DNA from 4 places in the Listeria sp. ILCC792 genome. Region 3 is predicted to be linked to each of the others. Evidence: riboswitches for the same ligand, from Rfam matches in the RefSeq annotation. Region 3 holds a riboswitch; each other region holds the start of a gene.

Region 1 (2,199 bases), on a different contig from region 3:
GGTTTGTTTAAACAAAACCAAAATGAGCGAATTCGGTGGTTCAGCAATTTAGTGGACTTGCGAAGCCTCTTGCGCGACATTTTGACGGAAGATAGTTTGCTCGTGTTGAAGGGTTCTGTGACGGGTAGCGATTTCCATAAATTGGGTGGCTTGCTGAAAAGGGAATACCAAAAAAGAGAAGGCTAAAATGCCTTCTCTTCTGTTTTTTGAAGCAAAAACTCGGATAGGATTGGGGCGAATTTTGGGACTTCGGATTGGACTAAAAAGGCGTCGTGTCCGTAGTCGGAATCAATTTCGTGGTAGGAAACTGGGACGCCAGCTGTTTTTAAGAGTTCGAAATCGCGTCTTAGGTCGCGAATGCGGAAAAGCTGGTCGGACGTAATGCCAATTAAAAGGTAAGGCACTTGAATGTGCGTATAAGATGGCGCTGCCCCGTCTTGACTGCGGATGACATCGAACAGGTCAATCGCCTTTGTCAAATAAAGGTAGCTGTTAGCGTCAAAGCGTTCGACAAAGCTGTCACCTTGATATTGTAAATAGGATTCGATTTGGAAATGTTCTTTGGAGAAGGTGTCTTTTGAGCTTTCGTCCACTGTGAAGCGTTCAAAGCGCTGGGAGAAAAGTTCGCTTGTGCGATACGTCATCATGCCAACCATGCGAGCGGTTGCGAGGCCGCCTTCTGGTTGTGTGAGATAGTTGCCATCGTTGAATTCAGGGTCGTTTAAAATCGCCATTCGCTGGATAAGATTAAATCCGATGGCATCAGGGCTTGCCGCAAGTGGTGAGGCGATATTGATGACGGAACTGACGGCGTCCGAGTAGCTCACAGCCCATTCCGTTGCCTGCATGCCGCCCATTGATCCACCAATGACGGCTTTTAATTTTGTGATGCCAAGCGTTTTGATGAGTTCATATTGAACGCGAACGATATCTTTTACACTAAAACGTGGGAATGATAGGCGATACTGTGCGCCTGTGTCTGGATTGACGGACGAAGGGCCTGTCGAGCCGCTACAGCCGCCAAATACGTTTGTGCAAATAATAAAATAGCGCTTTGTGTCGAGTGCTTTTCCTGGGCCAATGTAATCGTCCCACCAGCCTGGTGCGTCAGTTTCGTGATGCTTCGCCGCATGGGCGGTTCCGGTAAGTGCATGTTCAAGCAAAATCACATTTGTTTTATCATCATTTAGTGTTCCGTAGGTTTCATAACCGATTTCAATCGGCTGAAGTCTTGCTCCGTTTTCCAAAATAAAAGCTTCTTTTTGAAATAATAATTGTTGTTTTAATCCCATTTTTAGACACCCTTTCATGAAGTTGATACGTGCGGAGCGTGCAAAAAACCCCTCCTAGCAAAAAATAAGCCAGAAGGGGTAGATATGTAAGAACGACTACCGACTTATCTTTCAGAATTAACTGCTGGAATTAGCACCGTGATCATTTGTCCGGTTGCTAAGGCTTCATCGGGCCAGTCCCTCCGCCTTTCTTGATAAGAAAACATATGAAATTAAGTTTAATCATAAGCGTGTTCAGACAATTTGTCAAGCAGGCGGAAAAGTTGTTTTTCTGTTTTTTAGGCTGATAAAATGGAGTAGGGGTGCTGGAAATGAAATTTAAGATTGTTAAACGAAAAATTCACGATATTCCAGTTTTGGAAATTACGAGTAAGACGAGCGTAGACAAGCCGCTACCTTTAGCGATTTATTATCATGGCTGGCAGACAAGCAAAGAACTCGTTTTAACACAGGGGAGAAAGCTAGCGAGTCGAGGGTTCAGGGTGTGCCTTCCGGACGCGCCAAACCACGGTGAGCGCCACCAAACTGTGTCCTCGGTCATTTCCTTAACATTTTGGAACAGCATTCAAGGAAATTTAGCAGAATACGAATTTATTCGCGACCATTATTTGGCGCAAAGTCTCACGACAGAAATTTTTGTCGGCGGCGTTTCGATGGGCGGCATTACCACGTGCGCGCTCCTAACGCATCACCCTGAAATCAAGGCAGCAGCTTGCATCATGGGCGAACCAAGCCCACTCAGTTTTCGCGCCCGCACCATTAGCCGGGCTAGTGAACGCCAAATTAAACTCCCGAGTGATTATGCGGATTTACTCGCTTGGCAAGAAAACTACGATTTGGATGGAAAGCCAGAAACCTTAGCGGGACGCCCGCTTTATATTTGGCATGGCACAGAAGACTGGAAAAT
Region 2 (2,199 bases), on a different contig from region 3:
AAGTCGCGTTAAAATTTCAAGCTCCGCACGTTTCGCCTGAACATCCGCCCGCCAAACATTGCGCCCATCAATGATTCCCGCCGCCAAATATTTATTATCTGGAAAACCAAATTTTTGAATTCTCTCAAGCGTCTCACCATGGTCGTGAACGAAATCCAGTCCAATCGCATCCACCGGCAATTTTACAACCGCCTCATACGCGTCCACACTTTCAAAATACGTTTGCAAAATCAATTTCGCATGTGGCGCCGCTGCGCGTAATTCCGCGTACACCTCTTCAAAAAGTGCTACTTCTTCTTTTGCTAAACTCGTCGCAAGAATTGGTTCGTCTAGTTGAATCCATTTCGCGCCCGCCGCATCTAGCTCTTCAATAATCGTTTTATAAAGCGGTAAGAACTTCTGAACTAAACTCGCGAAATCATTTTTATCGGCACCTTTTCCAAGTTTCAAATAAGTAATTGGCCCAATGATGACCGGCTTTCCATCAATACCTAGCTCCTTTTTCGCTTCTAAATAAGCTTTTAGCGCCCTATTCTCTAAGAGTTTCGGCTCCACATCGTCAAGCTCTGGAACGATGTAATGGTAATTCGTGTTGAACCATTTCGTCATCTCAGAAGCAACCGCCGTATCGTTCCCGCGCGCGATGTCAAAATATGTACGTAGCGACACCTCGTTCGTAAAATTCCCAAAACGTTTCGGAATCACACCAAACGCCACACTCAAATCAAGCACATGGTCGTACAGTGTAAAATCATTGACCGGAATAATCTCAATCCCTTTTTCTTTCTGTTTGTTTAAAGCAGCCAATCGAATCGCCTTTGTTTCAGAAAGAAGTGTATCTTCTGAAATTTTGTTATTCCAAAAATTTTCTAACGATTTTTTCCATTCGCGATTCTCTCCAAGACGTGGATACCCTAAATTTGAACTAAGTACTTTTACCATTTACCTCATCCTCTCTTTTTTATGACGCGAAAAAGCCTCCCTAGATAGAGAGGCTAAAATAATTCGAAAATAAACGAAAAATTAGTTCTCTCTTATCTTTCAAAGCAACATGCTTTGCAGGATTTAGCACCTTTTCAAAAAACTTGAAAGGTTGCCGGGTTTCATCGGGCCAGTCCCTCTACCACTCGTTATAAGAGTTTCATATTTAATTTACATATCAAATGTATTGAAATCATAATACCAAAAATAAATCTATGCTGTCAATCTTTTTTTTGAAAATAATAAAATTCCTCCCAAAATAAGAAGCAGAGCAATCGTAAAATAAAAGCTCCTCGGGCCGACCATAGTAATCAAAGCCCCCGCTACACTCGGCCCCAAAATACTCCCCACACTAAAACACATCCCCACCAAAATATTTCCAGCAGGAAGAAGATCAAGCGGCGTCAAATCCGTCATATATGAAAGCCCAAGTGAATAAAGCGATCCCACAAGTATCCCGAGCACAAAGAAAATCACAATAAAAAGCACACTACTCGAAACAAATGCTGTTAGGAAGAAAACGAGACCACCTAAAAACGTTAAAATTGGCAACACGCGCCCGCGCCCCATCCGATCACTAAAAATCCCAATTGGAACCTGAAACAAAATCGTCCCTACCGAGAAAGCAGAAATAATAAACGTAATCATATATGTTTCAATCCCAAACCTAAGCCCCACAATTGGGAAAGTCGCGTTTAAACCCGTCTCCAAAACACCATATAAAAAGGGTGGTATCATCGCTACTCAAGCAATTTTCATCACATCAGAAAAACGCTTCATACTATCGAAAAAAGAAATTTTGCGAATTTCCGTCCCTTCCGAAATAAATTCATTTTTCAGCGTCAAAATTAATCCCCACGCCAAGAGAACTAACACACCGGAAATATAAAATGGCAAATTAGGACTTACATCCATCAAATTCACAAGCTGCGGTCCAACCGCAAATCCAAGTGAAAAAAACAAGCCATAAATCGCCATATTCCTGCCACGTTTGCTCGGTTCCGTCGTAGCTCCAATCCAAGTTTGCGACGAAAAATGTAGCATATGATCCCCCACACCAATAACAAGACGCAGCAAAAACCAAAAATACAAATTAAACCACATCGGGAACAAAAATAGCGCCACCGCAACTAATCCCCCGCCAACCACAATAATCGGCTTAAATCCAAATTTATGTAGCGGCGCTTCAATAAATGGCGACACCAACAAAACTCCAAT
Region 3 (2,199 bases):
ACCTTCAAGTTTAAGCGGTAGCGCGATATTTTCATATACAGTGGCCGTTTTAAGTAGATTGTAGCCTTGAAAAATCATTCCGATTTTACGTCTCGCGAAACGCAAGTTTTTCGCCGAAAGTTGTGCGAGATTGTCGTTTGCAATATGCACAGTACCTTCAGTTGGCTGTTCTAAAAAATTAATACAACGAACAAGCGTACTTTTTCCAGCGCCGCTATAACCCACAACACCGTAAATCTCACCTTTTTGGACGGAAAGCGAAACGTCCTTCACCGCCTGAACGCTTCGCCCGTTAACATTAAAAGTCTTGCTGACATGTTCTAGTTTAATCATGGTTACATCTCCCTAAAATGCAGGTACAACAGACCCATTAAATTCTTTTTCAATGAAGCTTTTAATTTCATCAGAATGGTAATATTTTTTAAGTGTATCGACAACTTCATCATCTTTATTTTCAGTTCTTACGACAAAAACATTTGGGTACGGATTGTCTTTCGTTGGTTCATGGAAAATCGCATCATCATTAATGGTGAGTCCAGCGCCCATCGCAAAATTGGTGTTGATGGCAGCTGCTTTTACTTCACCAAGTTGCGCTGGAATTTGCGAAGCTTCAAGTTCGATGATTTCTAAATCGAGCGGGTTTTCCGCGATATCTTTTTTCGTTGCTTTTTCTTCCACGCCGTCTTTCAACTTAATGACACCAGCGTCTTCAAAAAGTTTTAAGCCACGATATTCGTTCGAAGGATCATTTGGAACCGCAATTTTATCCCCCTTCTTAAGCTCTTTGATGTCTTTAATATCTTTGGAATAAATGCCCATTGGGAAAGCAACTGTCTTAAAGACTTGGTCGATTTTGTAGCCTTTATCTTTTTTCTGTGCATCTAAAAACGGAATCGTTTGGTAGTTATTCGCGTCTAAATCCCCATCGTTTAGCGCAGTGTTTGGCGTGTTATAATCGTCAAACGTTTTAATTGTGATGTCCAGCCCGTCTTTTTTAGCTAACTTTTTCACTTCCTCCGCAATTTGTTGGTGAGGTCCACCCGTTACGCCAATTGTAATCTTTTCCGTGCTTAACGTTTCGGATTTCCCGCCACCACATGCAGAAAGTGCAAGTAGTGCCGCGCCAGTAAATGCAATCAAAATTCCTTTAGTTCTCTTTTTCATTAAAAATTCCTCCCTAAATGTGTCTAAATTTAAATTTTTATAAACATTCTAGCTTGAGAGTGTGGACACAGCGTTTCGCCTTGTATTTATGTACTAGAAAAGTTTTTAGCACATAAATAAACCCCTCTACCATAAGAATAGAGAAGTTGAATGTGTTGCCTATTCGAACTCCTCTCATCTACCAAAATGGCTATACCATTTTGCTGGAATTAGCACCTTCACTTCAAAAAGTTAGGTTGCCGGGCGTCATCGGGCCAGTCCCTCAGCCTCTCTCGATAAGAGAACTACATTATAAAAACTTGTTACGTAAAAATATACCGATTTTTAAGGTGATTGTCAATGCTTTTTTAATGTTTTTTATTTCTAGACTAGACAAAATTGCTAGAAAACTTTAAGATATTTAACAATGAAACATAAAACGGGAGGCGTACGAAATGAGATTTTCTAAAAAGCTCGAAAATTTGCCAGAGCAATTTTTTTCAAAATTAGTACAAAATGTAAATCGCAAAATTGCAGAAGGGCATGATGTCATCAATTTGGGACAAGGAAATCCAGATCAGCCTACGCCGCAAAACATCGTAGAAGCACTAAAAAATGCCGCAGATGATGTGCAAAACCACAAGTATTCTTTGTTTCGCGGCAAGGCAGAACTGAAAGAGGCGGCTGCCAATTTTTATAAAAAAGAGTACGGGGTGACGCTAGATCCTGAAAAAGAAGTGGCCATTTTGTTTGGGACGAAGACGGGGCTTGTGGAGCTGCCGATGTGTCTGCTTGACCCCGGCGAAAAAATGCTCCTGCCTGACCCTGGCTACCCAGATTACTTGTCTGGCGCGGTTTTAGCGGACGCCGAGTATACATTAATGCCTCTTTTGGAGGAAAATCAATTTCTACCGGATTATGCTTTGATAGATGAGGCGACGCGGTCAGATGCGAAGTTGATGTATTTAAATTATCCGAACAATCCAACGGGCGCTATCGCTACAGAGAAGTTTTTCGAAGACACCGTCTCGTTTGCTAAGGAAAATGAGATTGCCG
Region 4 (2,199 bases), on a different contig from region 3:
GTCGAGCTGCTCCGCCAACTTGTCGCAGAATTTGATGGACTTGCACGTGATAAGGGCATGGAAATCATTGAAACTTATGAGGCGGACAATTTAGTTGTGAGCGGTGACGGCAATCAGATTATGCGCCTCTTTGAAAACTTGTTTTCAAATGCCCTTAGATACGGGGAAGGCAATCAACATATCGATTTAGTTGCCCGAAAAGAAGAAGACTTTGCGGTGATTGATGTCATTAATTACGGTGAGGAAATTCCCGCGCTTGATTTGCCACATTTGTTCGACCGCTTTTATAAAGTCGATAAAAATCGTACGACGACAGGCACGGGTCTTGGCCTTGCGATTGCAAAATCAATCGTGGAACGCCACGGCGGCCTTGTGATGGCGACAAGTAAACATCATAAGACAACATTTACCGTGAAATTACCATTAATTTAAACGAGCAATTTCAAGCTCATATTGATTCAATCTTTAGCTTTTCTTTCCCATTTCTTTCCCGCGTTTTTAGCTTAAGGAAGTAAAATTTAAGCTAGGAGGGGAAAAAATGACAAAGAAAAGCTTTTTTATTATGTCGATTGCTATTTTAACGGTCATTGCTGTCTTTTATTATACTTATCAAACGAGCCCCGGATTATCCGAAAGCATTTCCTCGATACATAAATCTGAAATTTACTGTTGACAAAACAGCGTTCTAAATGTAATATGAAAAAACAGGACGCGTTTCAAGCGCGCCAATTATAATTTAATTCTTATCCAGAGTGGTGGAGGGATATGCCCGACGAAGCCCAGCAACCTAAGTAAACACTTAAGGTGCTAATTCATACAGAACAGATTGGTTCTGAAAGATGAGAAGAAAGTCGTACAACGCTAAATTCGTGCCTTTCTGCTCATGCAGGAAGGCTTTTTACATTGAGAGAAAAAGGTGAAGCGAATGATAACACTCCAAAATGTGGTAAAAGATTATGCGACAAGAAAAAATAAAGTGCGGGCGGTCGATGACGTTAGCTTGGAAATTGCAGAAGGCGAGATTTTCGGTGTCATCGGTTACTCTGGCGCGGGGAAAAGTAGTCTGATTCGACTGTTCAATGGTTTGGAACTTCCAACAGCAGGACAAGTTGACGTAAACGGCAAGGTAGTAAGCCAAATCCGCGGGAGAGAACTTCGGAAGGCTCGGCAAAAAATTGGGATGATTTTTCAGCATTTCAATTTGCTATGGTCGCGAACCGTTTTTGACAACATTGCGTTCCCACTAGAAATTGCAGGCGTACGCGGACAAAAACGAAAAAATCGTGTGAACGAACTTATCCGTTTAGTCGGACTTGAGGGTAAAGAAGATGCTTACCCGTCGGAACTGAGCGGTGGACAAAAACAGCGCGTTGGAATTGCGAGGGCACTGGCTAACGACCCAACTGTACTACTTTGTGATGAAGCGACAAGCGCACTTGATCCGCAAACGACTGATGAAGTCTTAGAGCTCCTACTAGATATTAACAAGCGTTTAAATTTGACGATTATCGTTATTACACATGAAATGCACGTTATTCGTAAAATTTGTAACCGAGTTGCCGTTATGGAGGCTGGGAAAGTGGTTGAGTTAGGCGACGTTTTAGACGTTTTCAAACATCCGAAACAGCCTGTGACGAAGCGGTTCATTGAACAAGTCACAGAATCAGATGAAACGGAAGAATTAATTCACCTACTGCTTGAAAACTATTCGGAAGGCAAGCTCGTTAAACTGCTCTTCATGAGTGAAAATGCGACAAGGCCGGTCATTTCGGAAGTCGCAAAACAACATGATGTGTCGCTAAACGTGCTTCACGGAAGCTTAACGCAAACGCAAAACGGCGCTTACGGGACGCTTTACGTGCAAATTGAAGGTAGCGACGCGGAAATTGAAAATACGATTCAGCATTTACGCGACTTGAAGATTGAAACAGAGGTGATTGAAGGATGAAGGAACTCTTCCCAGACGTTGACTGGCAACTGATGTGGGGCTACACGCAAGAAACGCTCTACATGACACTTTATTCTTTAGTTGCTGTTTTCATACTTGGTATTTTACTCGGCTTATTGCTCTTTTTAACGAATCGAAATGAAGGAATGCCTGCCAAAATTTTATATTGGATTACAGCAATACTCGTAAACGTATTCCGATCGATTCCATTCATTATCCTAATCGTGCTACTTTTACCAATGACAAAAACG

Evidence for each region. Region 3 has a riboswitch for S-adenosylmethionine ahead of CFS60_RS11800 (MetQ/NlpA family ABC transporter substrate-binding protein). Riboswitches for the same ligand answer to the same signal wherever they lie in the genome.
Region 1: linked by a shared signal. The riboswitch ahead of CFS60_RS09520 (homoserine O-acetyltransferase) and the one ahead of CFS60_RS11800 (MetQ/NlpA family ABC transporter substrate-binding protein) in region 3 are both predicted to bind S-adenosylmethionine.
Region 2: linked by a shared signal. The riboswitch ahead of metE (5-methyltetrahydropteroyltriglutamate--homocysteine S-methyltransferase) and the one ahead of CFS60_RS11800 (MetQ/NlpA family ABC transporter substrate-binding protein) in region 3 are both predicted to bind S-adenosylmethionine.
Region 4: linked by a shared signal. The riboswitch ahead of CFS60_RS08195 (methionine ABC transporter ATP-binding protein) and the one ahead of CFS60_RS11800 (MetQ/NlpA family ABC transporter substrate-binding protein) in region 3 are both predicted to bind S-adenosylmethionine.

The regions. Positions count from the first base shown of each region.
Region 1 covers NZ_FYBO01000008.1:44,281-46,479, forward strand. Annotated here, with positions in the region: gene CFS60_RS09515 (Mur ligase family protein) at 1-186, shown strand, start outside; gene CFS60_RS09520 (homoserine O-acetyltransferase) at 183-1,292, opposite strand; SAM riboswitch class I at 1,394-1,493, opposite strand; gene CFS60_RS09525 (alpha/beta fold hydrolase) at 1,604-2,199, shown strand, end outside.
Region 2 covers NZ_FYBO01000014.1:2,410-4,608, reverse strand. Annotated here, with positions in the region: gene metE (5-methyltetrahydropteroyltriglutamate--homocysteine S-methyltransferase) at 1-942, opposite strand, end outside; SAM riboswitch class I at 1,032-1,139, opposite strand; partial or broken gene CFS60_RS12465 (MFS transporter) at 1,195-2,199, opposite strand, start outside.
Region 3 covers NZ_FYBO01000012.1:63,695-65,893, reverse strand. Annotated here, with positions in the region: gene CFS60_RS11805 (methionine ABC transporter ATP-binding protein) at 1-333, opposite strand, end outside; gene CFS60_RS11800 (MetQ/NlpA family ABC transporter substrate-binding protein) at 346-1,164, opposite strand; SAM riboswitch class I at 1,336-1,446, opposite strand; gene CFS60_RS11795 (pyridoxal phosphate-dependent aminotransferase) at 1,599-2,199, shown strand, end outside.
Region 4 covers NZ_FYBO01000006.1:86,865-89,063, forward strand. Annotated here, with positions in the region: gene CFS60_RS08190 (cell wall metabolism sensor histidine kinase WalK) at 1-432, shown strand, start outside; gene CFS60_RS14055 (hypothetical protein) at 539-673, shown strand; SAM riboswitch class I at 741-846, shown strand; gene CFS60_RS08195 (methionine ABC transporter ATP-binding protein) at 926-1,948, shown strand; gene CFS60_RS08200 (methionine ABC transporter permease) at 1,945-2,199, shown strand, end outside.